DNA from 3 places in the Robertmurraya sp. DFI.2.37 genome. Region 2 is predicted to be linked to each of the others. Evidence: predicted binding sites of a transcription regulator. Region 2 holds the regulator's gene; each other region holds the start of a gene.
What was found. Region 2 encodes CtsR, which represses protease genes until heat stress. Its sites were predicted from a motif close to ATGGTCAATAAAGGTCAAACA; they were not measured.
Positions count from the first base shown of each region.

Region 1 (5,445 bases), on a different contig from region 2:
TATTTTAATCCGAAGGAAGAGCTAGAAGATAAACGATTGCGTGAACATGCAACAAAGAGGAGGATTATAAACTTCACTGAACCAGAAAGTCTTAAAGCGTTTAGTCAAGCTTTAAAAGTAACAGATTTTGAGATAAAAGCATTGGAGGATTGGCATTCTTCATTAAGTGTCAAAGTGTAAGGAAGGTTCTTAAAATGGGAGAGGAAGTGGAAATAAAGATGTTATCATTACAAGCGAAAGATGAGAGCACAAGCATTAAGGGTAAAGATTTACTAACCTTAGCTGATTATTCTCCAGCAGTGATTACAGGACTGCTAAAGAAAGCTAAGGAATTAAAGGCAGCCTATCTATCTGGGGAAGCGACCCCTGTTCTGCAAGGTAAGATATTGGGATTGATCTTTGATAAACCTTCAACCCGCACAAGGGTTTCTTTTGAAGCAGGGATGCTACAATTAGGTGGTCAAGTGATTCATCTTAACGGTCAAGAAATGCAGCTTGGAAGAGGAGAACCAATTTCGGATACAGCAAAAGTACTCTCACAATATATTGATGCTGTTATGATCCGTACATTCTCTCATGAACGTGTTATAGAGCTTGCCAATCACGCTTCAATCCCGATAATTAATGGATTAACTGATTTATACCATCCATGTCAAGCGTTAGCTGATTTATTAACCATTGAAGAGGAAAAAGGGACATTACAAGGAATTAAGCTTGTTTATATTGGCGATGGAAATAATGTTGCCCATTCATTAATGATTGCTGCCGCGAAAGTAGGGATGTATATCGTTGTAGCCACACCTCCCGGATATGAGCCAAACAGTGAAGTTATTAAACTAGCTAAGAAATTTGCCCGTGAAAGTGATGGAGAGGTAACTGTTACCAATGATCCAATAAAAGCAGTTGCGAAAGCAGATGTTATTTATACGGACGTGTGGACGAGTATGGGGCAAGAAGCGGAAAACGCGCAGAGATTACTCAATTTCAAGGATTATCAAGTAAATGAAAAGCTTGTTCTGGGAGCAAAAGCTGATTATTTATTTCTCCATTGCTTACCTGCCCATAGAGGTGAAGAAGTTACTGGAGAAGTAATTGACGGGTCTCATTCTTTCGTCTTTCAGCAGGCAGGTAATCGCCTTCATGTCCAAAAAGCATTATTAGTAGAAATTTTAAAATAACGCTGGCGAAACGATAGACTTCTAAGAAGCCAATGACAAAAGAGCAGCCAATCGGCTGCTCTGTCTCCATAATATTAAGCGAATAAAAATACGAGTGGTCCAACGATAAAACAGTAGATAGCAAAATATTTTAAGTTTCCACGGGCCATAATATTCATAAACCATTTTAATGAAAAATATGATGCGATTAATGAAGCGAAGAAAGCAAAGGTATATGGTAATGCTAATTGGGCGAGATTGTCATCTCCTAATATATCCTTAAAACCAAGAATCATCCCGCCAGCACTAACGGGAATATATAATAAAAATGAATAGCGTAAAGCTGTCTCTTGCTTCATACCTAACCCCATTGCTGCAACAATCGTTGCTCCAGAGCGACTAATACCAGGAATGAGAGCTACCGCTTGAGCAAGACCAACGATTATCGCATCGCGCATGGATAAATCTGCATCATTTTTGCGTCCTCGTAAATTACGAATAAGCCACAAGGCAATACCTGTCACTAACAACGTAACTCCTACCACTTTTACACCTGTTAAATTATTTTCTATGTAATCCCCAAACAAAACCCCAAGTACACCAGCAGGGATCGTTCCAATAATTAAGTAAATAATAAAGCGAAAATCAGATTTAGCTGATTCTTCTCGGGTTGTGATATAGGAAAGACCGTTTTCAATCAGCCTCCAAATATCTTTGCGATAAATAATCAGGACAGCTATTAATGATGCCGTATTCACTAGAAGGGCAAAGCTTAATCCTTCGATTTCAACATTTAAAAAATGACCAGCAATTTCCAAATGACCACTGGATGAAATAGGGATAGGTTCAGTGAAACCTTGAAAAAGTCCTAAAATAAAGTATTTAACAATCTCAAAAAAATCCATAATATGCCTCCTGATTTTAAACAAAATTCACAATCTCTACTATAACATACCTGATGATGTTGATGTACGTAAATATAGACGAGGGAGTTAAATAGAAAGTTTCAATCCATAAACATTCATGAAAGATTGATAAAAGGAAATAATATTTTTATCAAACAGGAAAGGAGAGTATCAATGGGACAGAGCCATAAATTTCGAGCAGGTCAAAAGGCGCCGAACAATGGAATATATGTAGAGATAGGTGAAGAGGGTGACGGTGTCATGAACCCAAAAAAGATAAAACTCAAAGCAGGGGATCGTTTCCCTGAAAACTCAAATCATAATCGCCATTGGACTTACAAAACAAAACCTAGAGATTCAGGTTGATCATGGTACCTTTCCGACTTTGTTATCGTAACAAGTATGATTTAAACAGCTTCTATGCATGAGCTGGTATACTATATTTTTTATGAAATTTTATTCCCTTTGCCACCCTCTTCAATGGGTGGCTTTACATATGAAAAAAATGACTTATAATGGAATAAAGGTCAAAAAAGGTCAAAGGAGGAATTAAGATGGATCTGAACAGGATGACGGAACGAATGCAAGCTGCCTTGTTTAGTGCCCAGTCTACTGCCGCTTCAAAAGAGCATCAGGAGGTTGATGAAGACCATTTGTTTTTAGCTCTGCTGAAGCAAGATGAGAGCCTTGTTGCTGCTATTCTAGAACGAGTCCAATTTCCTTCTGCAAAATTTGAACAAAAAATAAATGTATTGCTTCACAAAAAACCTCAAGTATCTGGAAGTGGAGTGGAGCAGGATAAGCTCTATATTACCGCTCGATTGCAGAAATTATTAATTGAGGCGGAGCGGGAGATGGAAAAGCTTCAAGATGATTTTCTTTCTGTTGAACATATGTTACTCGCTGCCATGATTTATAAGCAATCAAGCATTGGTGAAATGTTGAAGAATGAACGGATCACATATGATGCTTTACTTCAAGAAATAAAAGAAATAAGGGGGAATCAAAGAGTGACTTCACAAAATCCTGAGGCCACATACGATGTATTAAATAAATATGGGAGAGATTTGGTTGCGGAAGTAAAGGCGGGAAAGCTTGATCCGGTAATTGGTCGTGACGGGGAAATCAGAAATGTGATTCGAATTCTTTCGCGCAAAACAAAGAATAACCCCGTTCTAATTGGTGAGCCAGGCGTTGGAAAAACGGCTATTGTCGAGGGTTTAGCACAAAGAATCGTCCGGAAAGATGTGCCGGAGGGTCTTAAGGATAAAACGATTTTCTCACTTGATATGAGTTCACTCATCGCTGGGGCAAAATTTCGAGGAGAATTTGAAGAACGGTTAAAGGCGGTTCTAAATGAAATAAAAAAAAGCGAGGGCAGAATTCTCCTTTTTATTGATGAAATCCACACCATTGTCGGTGCAGGGAAAACTGAAGGGGCAATGGATGCTGGCAATATGTTAAAACCAATGCTTGCTCGTGGTGAATTACATTGTATTGGTGCAACCACTTTAGATGAGCATCGTAAGTATATTGAAAAAGATCCAGCGCTCGAAAGACGCTTTCAACAAGTCCTTGTACAGGAACCGGATGTGGAGGATACGATTTCCATTCTTCGTGGCTTGAAAGAAAGATTTGAAATTCATCATGGGGTCAATATTCATGACCGTGCTCTTGTAACAGCGGCCATTTTATCGGATCGGTATATTTCAGACCGTTTTTTACCTGATAAAGCGATTGATCTTGTTGATGAGGCTTGTGCGATGATTCGAACAGAAATTGATTCAATGCCATCAGAGCTTGATGAAGTGACACGCCGTGTGATGCAATTAGAAATTGAAGAGGCTGCCTTGCAAAAGGAAGAAGATGAGCAAAGTAAAAATAGGCTGGCTACCCTGCAAAAAGAGCTTGCAGATATGCGTGATAAAGCCAATTCAATGAAAGCAAAGTGGATGGCTGAAAAAGAAAGTATTCAACAAGTTCAAGAAAAGCGAGAAACATTGGAACGATTACGGAGGGAATTAGAAGAGGCTGAGAATCAATATGATTTAAATAAAGCTGCTGAACTCCGCCATGGACGAATTCCGTCCCTTGAGAAAGAATTGAAAGAGTTGGAAGAGGAAGTAAGCAAGCAAGCGGATGAAAGACTTCTGCGTGAAGAAGTGACAGAAGAGGAAATTGCTAATATTGTTGCAAGGTGGACAGGCATTCCACTGGCAAAGCTTGTGGAAGGTGAAAGGGAAAAGCTGTTGCGCCTTGAACAAATTCTCCATGAGCGTGTAGTCGGACAAGACGAGGCAGTAACATTGGTGTCTGATGCTGTTCTTAGAGCTAGAGCAGGGATAAAAGATCCGAATAGGCCGATTGGCTCTTTTATTTTCCTTGGTCCTACGGGTGTAGGAAAAACCGAGCTTGCAAAAGCATTGGCACAAGCTTTATTCGATAGTGAGGATCAAATCATTCGAATTGATATGTCTGAATATATGGAGAAACATTCTGTTTCAAGATTGGTTGGAGCGCCTCCGGGCTATGTCGGGTATGAAGAAGGTGGCCAGTTAACGGAAGCTGTGCGCAGAAAACCATATTCAGTCATATTGCTCGACGAAATCGAAAAAGCTCATCCTGACGTATTCAATATCTTGTTGCAGATGCTCGATGATGGTCGGGTAACTGATTCCCAAGGGAGAACGGTTGATTTTAAAAATACTGTTATTATCATGACCTCTAATATTGGCTCGCATTTTTTATTAGAAGATCGAAACGATGAGTTCATTTCTAAAGACGTTAAAAATCAAGTCATGACACAGTTAAGAGGGCATTTTCGACCAGAATTCTTGAATCGGGTCGATGAAACGATCCTTTTCAAACCTTTGTCATTGCAAGATATAAAAATGATTGTTGTAAAATTGATTGCAGAATTACAGAGAAGATTAGAGGCCCAACAAATTCAATTAAGCATAACCGAGGGTGCTAAAGAATATATTGCAGCAAATGGATTTGATCCGGTGTATGGAGCGAGGCCGTTGAAACGTTTTATGCAACGAAATGTTGAAACGATGCTAGCAAGAGAAATTATTGCTGGTCACATTGGGGAAAATAGTGCTGTACAAATCATTCTTCAAGACGATACAATCAAGTTATCAACCATTGATTTTTAAAATCGCAACAAAAAAGTCATCCTCTGAAATCAGGATGACTTTTTTACCCTAAGCGTATAGAATGTAACCACTTGCTTTAAAGATGATCACTTAACTAAGGGCTTGTCTTTTTACGCTATCCTGTTGTAGTGACCGTACCAATTCTTTTACGTGTACTTTCATTATTAAGGCAGTGCTTTATAATAACACCTTAATTAATGAATCCCTTCTTTTCCACTTGGTTCA
Region 1 covers NZ_JARGEJ010000005.1:92,136-97,580, forward strand. The annotation lists gene PZE06_RS04405 (carbamoyl-phosphate synthase (glutamine-hydrolyzing) large subunit) at 1-180, shown strand, start outside; gene argF (ornithine carbamoyltransferase) at 219-1,178, shown strand; gene PZE06_RS04415 (undecaprenyl-diphosphate phosphatase) at 1,253-2,065, opposite strand; gene PZE06_RS04420 (YjzC family protein) at 2,237-2,428, shown strand; gene clpB (ATP-dependent chaperone ClpB) at 2,617-5,220, shown strand; gene PZE06_RS04430 (YjzD family protein) at 5,415-5,445, opposite strand, start outside.
Region 1: a site for CtsR is predicted at 2,586-2,606, ahead of clpB (ATP-dependent chaperone ClpB). Genes of this name have one in related genera too.

Region 2 (5,445 bases):
GGTAGAAATTTTTAAAAAAATGATTGCTTCCCACATCATCGTTACAATCTAACATATCTATTTTACCTCTAAAATTCCTATAAAGGGGCAAGGAAAATAATACATACTAGAAAATTTTACGAAAACAGTGAAAAAGAAATAAGGTATCCGCACCGTAAAATGCGAATACCTCTTATCCCATTTCAATTATTTATTAAGCTGTGGCGCGTTCGATTTCACGGTGAATTCACCATTTTCTACATCAATGATCACCGCTTGCCCTGTTAACACTGTACCCTTAAGCAGCTCTTCAGACAAGCGATCTTCAATATGCTTTTGAATCGCTCTTCTTAATGGACGCGCTCCGTATTCTGGATCATAGCCCTCAGCGGCAATCTTCTCTATTGCAGCAGCTGTCAGCTGCAATTTAATATCTTGTTCATTAAGACGTTTAATTAATTGGTCAGACATTAATGTAACAATATTTGTTAAATGTTTTTTCTCTAATGCATGGAATACGATAATTTCGTCAATACGGTTTAGGAATTCTGGACGGAATGCTCTTTTTAATTCCTCCATCACTTTTCCCTTCATATCTTTATAATCCTGCTCTCCATCTTGAAGATTAAAGCCGACATACTTGTTGCGTTTTAATGATTCTGCACCGACATTCGACGTCATGATTAACACCGTATTGCGGAAATCTACCGTTCTTCCTTTCGAGTCTGTCAAACGACCATCCTCAAGCACTTGAAGCAAAATGTTAAAGACATCTGGATGTGCCTTTTCGATTTCATCAAGGAGGATAACAGAATACGGCTTTCTGCGAACCTTTTCTGTTAATTGTCCACCCTCATCATAGCCAACATATCCTGGAGGCGAACCAACAAGTCTTGAAGTTGAGTGTTTCTCCATGTATTCAGACATATCTACTCGAATCATCGCATCTTCGTCACCGAACATCGCTTCAGCTAACGCACGGGCAAGTTCTGTTTTCCCAACCCCGGTAGGTCCCAAGAAAATAAATGAGCCAATCGGTCTCTTCGGATCCTTTAAACCTGCACGAGCTCTGCGCACCGCTTTGGAAATGGCATTAACCGCTTCTTCTTGACCAATAACACGAGAATGGAGGATTTCTTCAAGGTTAAGAAGCTTTTGTGTTTCCGTTTGAGCCAATTTAGAGACTGGAATACCGGTCCAGCTCGATACGACACTCGCGATATCTTCCACCGTTACTTCTGAATTCTCTTTACCTTGTTTTTCTTTCCACGTTTTCTTCGTCTCTTCTAATTGTTCACGCAGACGCTGTTCAGAGTCTCTAAGTGAAGCTGCCTTCTCAAATTCCTGACTTTGAACGGCCGCATCCTTCTCTTTTCGAACTTCCTCTAATTTCACCTCAAGTTCCTTTAAATTAGGAGGTGTTGTATAGGAACGAAGCCTTACTTTAGAACCTGCCTCATCAATTAAATCGATCGCCTTATCTGGTAAGAACCGATCGGAAATATAACGATCCGATAACTTAACCGCTGCTTCAATCGCTTCATCTGTAATCGAGACGCGATGATGGGCTTCATAACGGTCACGCAGTCCTTTTAAAATTTGCACAGATTCTTCAGATGTCGGCTCGTCAACCGTAATCGGTTGGAAACGACGTTCTAGCGCAGCATCCTTTTCAATGTATTTTCGATATTCGTCAAGTGTTGTCGCACCGATACATTGGAGTTCTCCACGAGCCAGTGAAGGTTTTAAAATATTCGACGCATCAATCGCTCCTTCTGCTCCACCGGCACCAATTAAAGTGTGCAATTCATCAATGAATAAGATGATATTTCCAGCCTGACGAATCTCATCCATAACTTTTTTCAAACGATCCTCAAATTCGCCGCGATACTTCGTGCCAGCCACTACTGTTCCCATATCTAATGTCATCACTCTTTTATCTCGTAAAATCTCAGGAACTTCATTATGGACGATTTGTTGAGCAAGACCTTCAGCAATGGCTGTCTTACCAACTCCCGGCTCTCCGATAAGAACAGGATTATTTTTGGTACGACGGCTTAACACTTCAATCACACGTTGGATTTCTTTGCTACGGCCAATAACCGGATCAAGACTTCCTTCACGGGCAATCGCTGTTAAATCACGAGCTAAACTATCTAATGTTGGTGTATTTGCACTTGCCGCAGAACCGCCTTGATGTCCTGCAGATTCATTGCTACCTAATAATTGGAGAACCTGCTGACGTGCCTTGTTTAAGCTAACACCTAAATTATTTAATACACGGGCTGCTACACCTTCACCCTCACGAATTAAACCAAGGAGAATATGCTCCGTTCCAACATATGAATGGCCTAGTTTCCGGGCCTCATCCATCGATAGCTCGATCACTTTTTTCGCTCTCGGTGTGTAGTGCGGCGTCTGCGAGGCATCTTGACCTCTGCCGATTAAGTTCTCCACCTCTTCTTGAATTTTGTCAGAACCTAATCCCAATGCATAAAGAGCTTTGGCAGCTATCCCTTCACCTTCGCGGACAAGACCTAGCAATACATGTTCCGTTCCAATATTGTTATGACCTAAACGATTCGCTTCCTCTTGCGCTAAAGCTAATACTTTTTGAGCTCTTTCTGTAAATCGTCCAAACATCATCGTCTATATCCTCCCTACCAAGTTAGGTTTATTAATGTTCCATATTCAATCTTTCTCTTATTAATGAAGCACGCCTTACATCCCGTTCATCTGGTCTTAAAGGACCCCCAGCATATTGTTGCAAAAATCCTGGCTGAGTGAGAATCATCAGTTCGTTCAAGATATTTTTAGAAATATTTTTAATGAATCCCATATCAATCCCTAAACGGACATCTGATAAACAGCTTGCCGCTTCTTTGCTTTCAATTACTCGACAATTAGACAGGACACCATATGAGCGAAAAACTTTGTCTTCTAATTGTATGTTTGAAGTTTTTGCTAATGCTTCTCTTGCTGATCTTTCCTCGGAAATTAATTGGGCCACGACACCTTGAAGATCTTCAACAATATCCTCTTCCGATTTCCCTAGAGTAATTTGATTGGATATTTGGAAAATATTGCCCAATGCCTCGCTGCCTTCACCATATATCCCTCTCACTACTAATCCAAGCTGATTGATCGCCGGTATAATCCGATTTAACTGATGGGTAAGGACAAGACCAGGCAAATGCATCATGACGGACGCTCTCATCCCTGTCCCTACATTAGTCGGACAGCTTGTTAAATAACCAATCTGTTCATCGTATGCATAATCTACTTGCTTTTCGATATGATCATCAATTTCATTGGCGACTTTCAATGCTTCTGAAATTTGTAGCCCAGGAAACAAACATTGAATCCGAATATGGTCTTCTTCATTCACCATGATGCTGACTTCTTCATTCTCTGAAAGAATACATGCACCTAATACAGCATTTTTCTCAAGATACGGACTAATTAAATGCTTCTCTACCAACACCCTTTTTTGCAACGGCTGAAGGTCATCCATCACTAATAATTCCAGAGTTCCAATCGAGGAAAATGGATGTCCACTTACACTTTGGTAAACAGCGTCAATTACTTTCTGTCCCTCTTCACTTGTAAATACTGTCGGAAATTTATAATCCTTGAAATTTCTAGCCAAACGTATTCGCGAACTTAATACAATGTCTGAATTGGGACCTTCCGCACTCATCCATGAGCTTACTGCTTGGTTTAAGAACCTCTCCAATGACATGTCAATATCCTCCCTCATTACTACGCTCTAATTGTTTTTCTAATAAGCGTATTTGATCGCGAATTTCTGCTGCTTTTTCAAATTCTTCACGAGAGATAAGTTCTTGAATCGTTTGCTTTAGATTTTCAATGTTTTTACGAACATGGAGGCTTCCTCCTATTCGCCTTGGTATCTTCCCATTATGCGTCCAATTTCCACTATGCAAACGTCTAATAATTGGATTTAATTGACCTTTAAAAGTTTCATAGCAATTTGCACAACCAAATCGACCTATTTTGACAAACTGCTCATAGGTCATCGAGCATTCATCACAACGCAAGCTATCCTCTTTATAAAGCGGTGCTTGCGCTTGCTTCGCTGGTTGAAAATTGTTTTGGAGATTGAACAAACCAGCCAATAAATTATTAATAGAAAATCCCCCTGTATTTACGATAAAGGCTTCCCCTTTTTCTTGAGCACACTTTTCACATAAATGCAGGACTGTTTTTTCTCCATTATTAACTTGTGTAAAATGCAAGGTTGCTTCTCTTTCTTGGCATTCTTGACACTTCATTGTCCTATCACCCCTTATACTCTCTTTATTTATATTTAAGAGTAGTGAGCATTGCTTTTATCATTCTTGAACGAAGCTCATCTCTATACGGTAAATCAATATATAATACCGAACGATCCATAACACTAAGCATAATCTTTGCTTCTCTTTTTGAAATAACTTCTTCTTCAACAAGTCGATATATCACATTTTCGGCACTATTTTGCGATATCCGATTATCAATAATCGATAATAGTTGGTCAATAAGGTCTGCATGATCATAAGATTGGACTCTCATGATCCGGATATAGCCTCCACCACCTCTTTTGCTTTCAACAATATAACCTTTTTCAATCGTAAATCGCGTATTGATCACATAGTTGATTTGAGATGGGACGCATTGAAACTTGTCAGCAATTTCACTTCTCTTAATTTCAACAATCTCTTTTTCGCTCATTTCCAATACTTGTTTCAAGTAATGTTCAATGACGTCGGAGATATTCCTCAAAAGACCCCCTCCTATCTGACTTTGACTATATTTGACTTTTATTATACATGAAGAAGACGCCAATTTGCAACGAAGGAACCTTGACAATTCATAGGGCGATTTTTTCTTTAATTACGGGACGTTTAAAAGGGTGCTCTCCTTTATTCACCTTACTAATTTTCCCCATTTTTTGTGACTTTCAAACGATATTAATGAAATAGATCGTTGAATGTTCCTTCCTAATATTATGATCAATCGCGCCCCCCTTTTTATAGATGCAGAAAAGCTTCATAAGGTAACTCTTTTCGTTCGTTTGTTCATACTCGACTGACGGTATGGTTTTTTGAGAACTGAGCTTTAGGCTGAATGCTCCCATCCGCTGGTGATTGCGCGCGATTTTGTGCTGATAAGTGTACGTTTGATTGGATTTTTGTTTACGTTGAGTTGTGGGGATTTGGTAAGGTTAAGTGGTTTCTGGCGTTGGATTGGGCTGATTTAAGGAATAATTGTGCGCACTTCAATGCTTATTGCGCATTTCGCCATCTATTTACACTCAGGAAAAAAAGAGTATCTTTCCGATACACCTTATAGGAACTCAGAGAAGTTAACGGAAGACGATCGATGGTACTTAGAGCGTTACTTAGGTTTTTCGAATGAATTACGGAAGGCTTATCATCTTAAGGAATGGTTTTCTCAATGGTTTAA
Region 2 covers NZ_JARGEJ010000023.1:10-5,454, reverse strand. The annotation lists gene clpC (ATP-dependent protease ATP-binding subunit ClpC) at 187-2,625, opposite strand; gene mcsB (protein-arginine kinase McsB) at 2,657-3,721, opposite strand; gene mcsA (protein-arginine kinase activator protein McsA) at 3,723-4,274, opposite strand; gene PZE06_RS13400 (CtsR family transcriptional regulator) at 4,300-4,761, opposite strand; partial or broken gene PZE06_RS13395 (transposase) at 5,249-5,445, shown strand, end outside.

Region 3 (5,445 bases), on a different contig from region 2:
ATAAATAAAAATAATTGCGGATTTTCTACGATTTCACTAAAAATGTGGATATTCGCTAAATATTTACACCTTTTTCTTTACGAATGATGGAATTTAGTGCAAACTGTTACTTATAATCATTCGACTTTGGGAGAAAAAGGAGAGAGGACAGATGAAAAAAGCAGAAGTTGGGAATATTATAGAATTTCGCGATGGCCTTCAGGGTGTTGTTGAAAAAGTAAACGAAAACTCTGTTATCGTGGATTTAACCTATATGGATAATTACCGCGACCTCGAACTTGAACAAAGAACCGTTGTCAACCATAAGAACTATAAAGTAATTAAGGAATCAATTTTGTAATATGTGCAGCACAAAACCCTAATGGTTCTCCAATAGGGTTTTTGTATGCTACAAAAGGGAAATCCGTTTAGACTGATTCTTACCTTTACCTCTTCTATTAAAGGAATACATTTTATCTATATATAAGGTTGCTGTTCTTTGTTCTTATTCTCTTTTTCTTTTTTGTTTTAGTCAAATAATTGTCCTCCTTTTATCTAACCTATATAATGAACTAATAGATTTACTTCTCTTCCATTTTCGATGGAAAAGAGATAGTTCTTAAGTGGTTGCAGCCAAGTCAACTCCTGCCATTTGACCGATAGTAGAAAGGGGCGTTTTCATATGGCCATACCTAATTGGGCGAAAGATCATCGATTTATCATTGGTTTTCTTCTTGCTCATCTGTTGATCTTTTTCACCTTCCAAGATAAGAATATATTTTGGTATATTTTCACTGCGACAATGCTATTTCTTATTAGCTATTCAATTATACATGAAGAAATTGAAGATAAAGTTCCACTCTTCACATATTTATCTCTTGGAGGTATATCAGGGGTCATACTTTTTGTCATATTTTTACTAGGGAGTCTTCTAATCGATTTATTTCAGCTCCCCTTTACGAACGAAATTGCAAGGTTATACAGTCGTCTCTCTCCTACTGTTCTTTGGCATTATATCGTTTTGCTGCTTGTGATCATCCCAGGTGAAGAGATATTTTGGAGAGGCTTCATTCAAAAAAGACTTCAAAAGAATGCCAATGTGACAACAGCTGTACTCATGTCGTCTATCCTGTATGCATCCGTACATGTTTACTCAGGCTCATTTATTCTTCCCCTTGCTGCTCTTATTAGCGGTATTTTTTGGGGATATTTATACGCATGGAAAAAAAGTCTACCATTAGTAATCGTCTCTCATCTTATTTTTGATTTATTTTTGTTTGTCATCTACCCATTAAATTAAAGTTTATGGAACAATCCATTTCACAAAGCTGTTTTAAAAAAATGAGGGTGTCCCAAAAGCTTAGCTTCTAGGACCCCTCTTTTCTGATGTGCACTATAAAATAGATGATTTCCACTCCACTTTGGGGCCGCTCCTCTTCCCTTGCTCCTCTCGGTCCAGAGTCTCGATTTTCCCACTTTTCCTACACAAGTCGCCACCTTCCACTTCATTCAATAAAAATGAAAATCTTTCATTTTGGTATCATTAGCTCACCACGACCAACACACCTAAAGGGAGATTACCTTATGTACATGAATAATCCTGATACTACCAACTAGTTCTACCAGTGGATTTTGAAATTCTAAAGCGAGAACACCACCTAAGCCGAATTCCCGATTTAACAATAACAAATGAAGCCATCCCTACTCACTTCTCTTTATACCAGATGACTTTTCAACCACAGTTAGTTAAATTTTTTTTCAATCTTATCAAGTGGCTGCAGCCAGAGCAAAATGATGAAAATAATGCTAATATAGCCAAAAACTGGATACAAATAGGATAATAACGTACCATACTCAATTTGACTAATTAGAAAGGCAATCGCAAGTATACCTCCTACAATCGCTAAACTTGGCAAAGGCATAAAAGTTTTGATTTGTCTTTCTAAACCAAAAACATTGCCGATTACAGAAGTAAATATTTCACCATAAATAATTAATATATACAAACTGTACAAACCTGCTGCTAAATTTTTCATGACTACTGCCATTGGAATTTCAAATGCTTCCACGTTAGGTAGCATTACCAATGTGAAATGGCTTGATAAGAGAATGAGAGTTAGTGCAACCCCACCAATAATACCTCCCCATTTTACCGTTTGTTCATCCCTTATTTCTGCCGCAACCGGAACCAATACTGCTTGAGCAAGCCCTAAGTTCAACGCAGTATATGAAAATGGGGCAACAACTGACTTCCAGCCGTCATCTACATAGGGAATGAATAACAATTGGTCAAAAAAATTTGGCAGTTGCATCGAAATAACCATTAAAATAAAGCTAAAACTAATCATTAACGGAACTACAATTGTGTTAGCTGCAAATAGTCCTTTTATGCCGACGATCATAACGATGATGGAAAGAGATAATGTTAAAATTAGCCCAAAGCTTCTCGATAAACCAAGCTGCTCACTAAATACCGCTCCAGCTCCGGATAGCATAACAGCACACACTCCTAAGAGCATAATGAGCATAATGACATTTATGATTGAACCGAATACTCTCCCGAATAAAAAAATGTTAAACTCCTGATAAGAGGTAGCGCCGATCTTGGCAGAAATTCTCATCAGTTTTGAGCCTTGAGAGATAAAAATATAACCACTAATTAATATTCCTATTAACCCTATAAAGCCGAATCTCGTAAAAAACTCAACGATTTCTCGTCCTGTTGCGAATCCAGCTCCAACGACAGTTCCCACGTAAACAGCTGCAATTTGGAAGGCAGCTTTCCAATTTGTTTTCATAATATATCCTCCCTCCATTTCAATATATGAAAAGAAGGACAAACAATGACGAGCATTTTAAAATGAGCACAAATTGCATGCTAAATTGAACATTTTTTCCCCTTTTACGTTAAATTTCCAATACATATGGGTTAGATTCTCATGCAAAATACTTGAAAGTCAAAAAAGGTCAAATTATAATAAAGACATAAGGTCAAAGTTAGTCAAAGTCAAATAATTAGGAGGAATGTGAAATGCTTTGTCAAATTTGTCAGCAAACTGATGCTCAAGTACATGTAACGATGAATTTAAATGGGGTAGAGAAGCAGCTCCACCTCTGTCAAAATTGCTACAAGGTAGAGAAAGCAAAATTGACTTCATCCTTTGGTCCAAGCATGTCAGGTTTCTCTCCCTTCAATCAAACACCAATGGAAGATCTATTTAAGAAATTTTCAGAGGTAAATAATCAGCAGCAGATGAACATACAATCTTCACACGGCCATCGAGGATCCGGGGGCTTTATTGATCAATTTGGTCGTAATCTCACCCAAATGGCTCGAGCTGGGCTCATTGACCCTGTTATCGGCCGTGATGAAGAAGTTAATCGTGTAATAGAAATCTTAAACAGAAGAAATAAAAATAACCCTGTCCTAATTGGGGAACCTGGAGTTGGAAAAACCGCGATCGCTGAAGATTTAGCTGTTCGAATTGCCGATGAAAAGGTACCCAATAAATTAAAAAATAAAGAAGTATTCCTATTAGATGTTGCTTCTTTAGTTGCGAATACAGGAATTCGTGGTCAATTTGAGGAGAGAATTAAGCAAGTTATTGCAGAGCTACAGCAGAGAAAAAATATTATTCTCTTTATTGATGAAATTCATCTAATTGTTGGTGCAGGCTCTGCTGAAGGTTCGATAGATGCTGGAAATATATTGAAACCAGCTTTAGCACGGGGAGAATTACAATTAGTTGGTGCAACTACCCTTAAGGAATATCGTCAAATCGAAAAAGACGCGGCACTTGAGCGTAGATTCCAACCTGTTCAAGTGCATGAACCTAGCGCACAACATGCAATTGAGATTTTGAAAGGATTAAGAGAAAAGTATGAGAACTTCCATGAAGTTACTTTCTCTGATGAAGCTCTTGAGGCATGTGTCACACTATCACAACGCTACATTCAAGATCGCTTTCTTCCAGATAAAGCAATTGATTTGATGGACGAAGCAGGCTCAAAGCTAAACTTAAGCTCTGACTACAGTTCTGTAGAAAAAATAGAAAAAAGACTTGCAGAAATTGCAAAAGAGAAAGAAAAGATGCTAGAAACTGAAAATTACGAAGCAGCAGCTAAACTTCGCCAAGAGGAAATGAAGCTCGAAAAAATGCTTAGTGCCAATCCCAATCAGAAGCGACCGATTGTCGATCTAGCACAAATTCAAGCATTAATTGAGCAAAAAACTGGAATTCCTGTAGGAAAACTTCAAGTAGATGAGCAAACCAAAATGAAAAATCTTCATAAAGTGCTTGCAGAAAAAGTGATTGGTCAAGGAGAAGCTGTTGAAAGAGTTACAAAGGCCATAAGAAGAAGTCGTGCAGGATTAAAAGCGAAGAACAAACCAATTGGCTCCTTCCTTTTCGTTGGCCCAACAGGTGTAGGGAAAACAGAGCTGTCCAAAACGCTCGCACTTGAGCTATTTGGTTCTAAAGATGCGATGATCCGCTTGGATATGAGTGAATATATGGAAAAGCATAGTGTATCGAAGTTAATCGGCTCACCTCCTGGCTATGTAGGGCATGAAGAAGCGGGTCAATTAACTGAAAAAGTCCGCAGAAACCCTTATAGCATTATTCTACTAGATGAAATCGAGAAAGCTCACCCTGACGTTCAGCATATGTTTCTACAAATTCTTGACGATGGTCGTCTTACTGACAGTCAAGGTAGAGTCGTCAGTTTCAAAGATACAGTGATCATTATGACAAGCAATGCTGGTATCGGGCATAAACAAGTGAAAGTTGGGTTTGGTCAGGATCATACAGCGAAAGAGCTCAACATCTTGGATTCTCTTGGAAGCTTTTTTAAGCCAGAGTTTTTGAATCGCTTTGATAGCATTATTGAATTTAAACCGCTAGAGAAGGATGATTTATTAAAAATAGTTGATTTAATGCTGCAAGATCTAAATGCGATGTTAAAAGAACAAAATATGACGCTTAAGGTCACAAACGAAGCCAAGGAATATCTTGTAGAAAAAGGATACAATCCAACATTTGGTGCACGACCTTTACGAAGAATCATCCAAGAAATACTCGAGGACAAAATCACCGATCTAATCATCGATGATTCCTCAACGCAAAACTTCATCGCTGAACTAATTGATGGGGAGCCTGTCATCAACCGTTTATAATTGAATTCAGTTGACAGCACAAGTTATCCCTGTCAAAATAAAGAAAAACACTGTACATATTACTAATTGCACAGTGTTTTTCTTTTTTAAGCTTTTTTATTTTTTAGGCTGTTGAGCCGGGAAGTAATCATTTGTCGCATGATCCTTCTTCTTAAAGTTATCTGGCTCATTCTTAACAGCCTCTTTTACTTTTTCTATCTCTTTATCTAGCTCTTCAATACTTACACCTTTTTTCACTAATTCCTCTGTCGCTATTTTAATCGCTCTGAATGATTCTTCTGAGGAGATTT
Region 3 covers NZ_JARGEJ010000001.1:248,579-254,023, forward strand. The annotation lists gene PZE06_RS01225 (YkvS family protein) at 152-340, shown strand; gene PZE06_RS01230 (CPBP family intramembrane glutamic endopeptidase) at 662-1,279, shown strand; gene PZE06_RS01235 (YkvI family membrane protein) at 1,722-2,777, opposite strand; gene PZE06_RS01240 (ATP-dependent Clp protease ATP-binding subunit) at 3,011-5,155, shown strand; gene PZE06_RS01245 (ammonia-forming cytochrome c nitrite reductase subunit c552) at 5,252-5,445, opposite strand, start outside.
Region 3: a site for CtsR is predicted at 2,933-2,953, ahead of PZE06_RS01240 (ATP-dependent Clp protease ATP-binding subunit). Genes of this name have one in related genera too.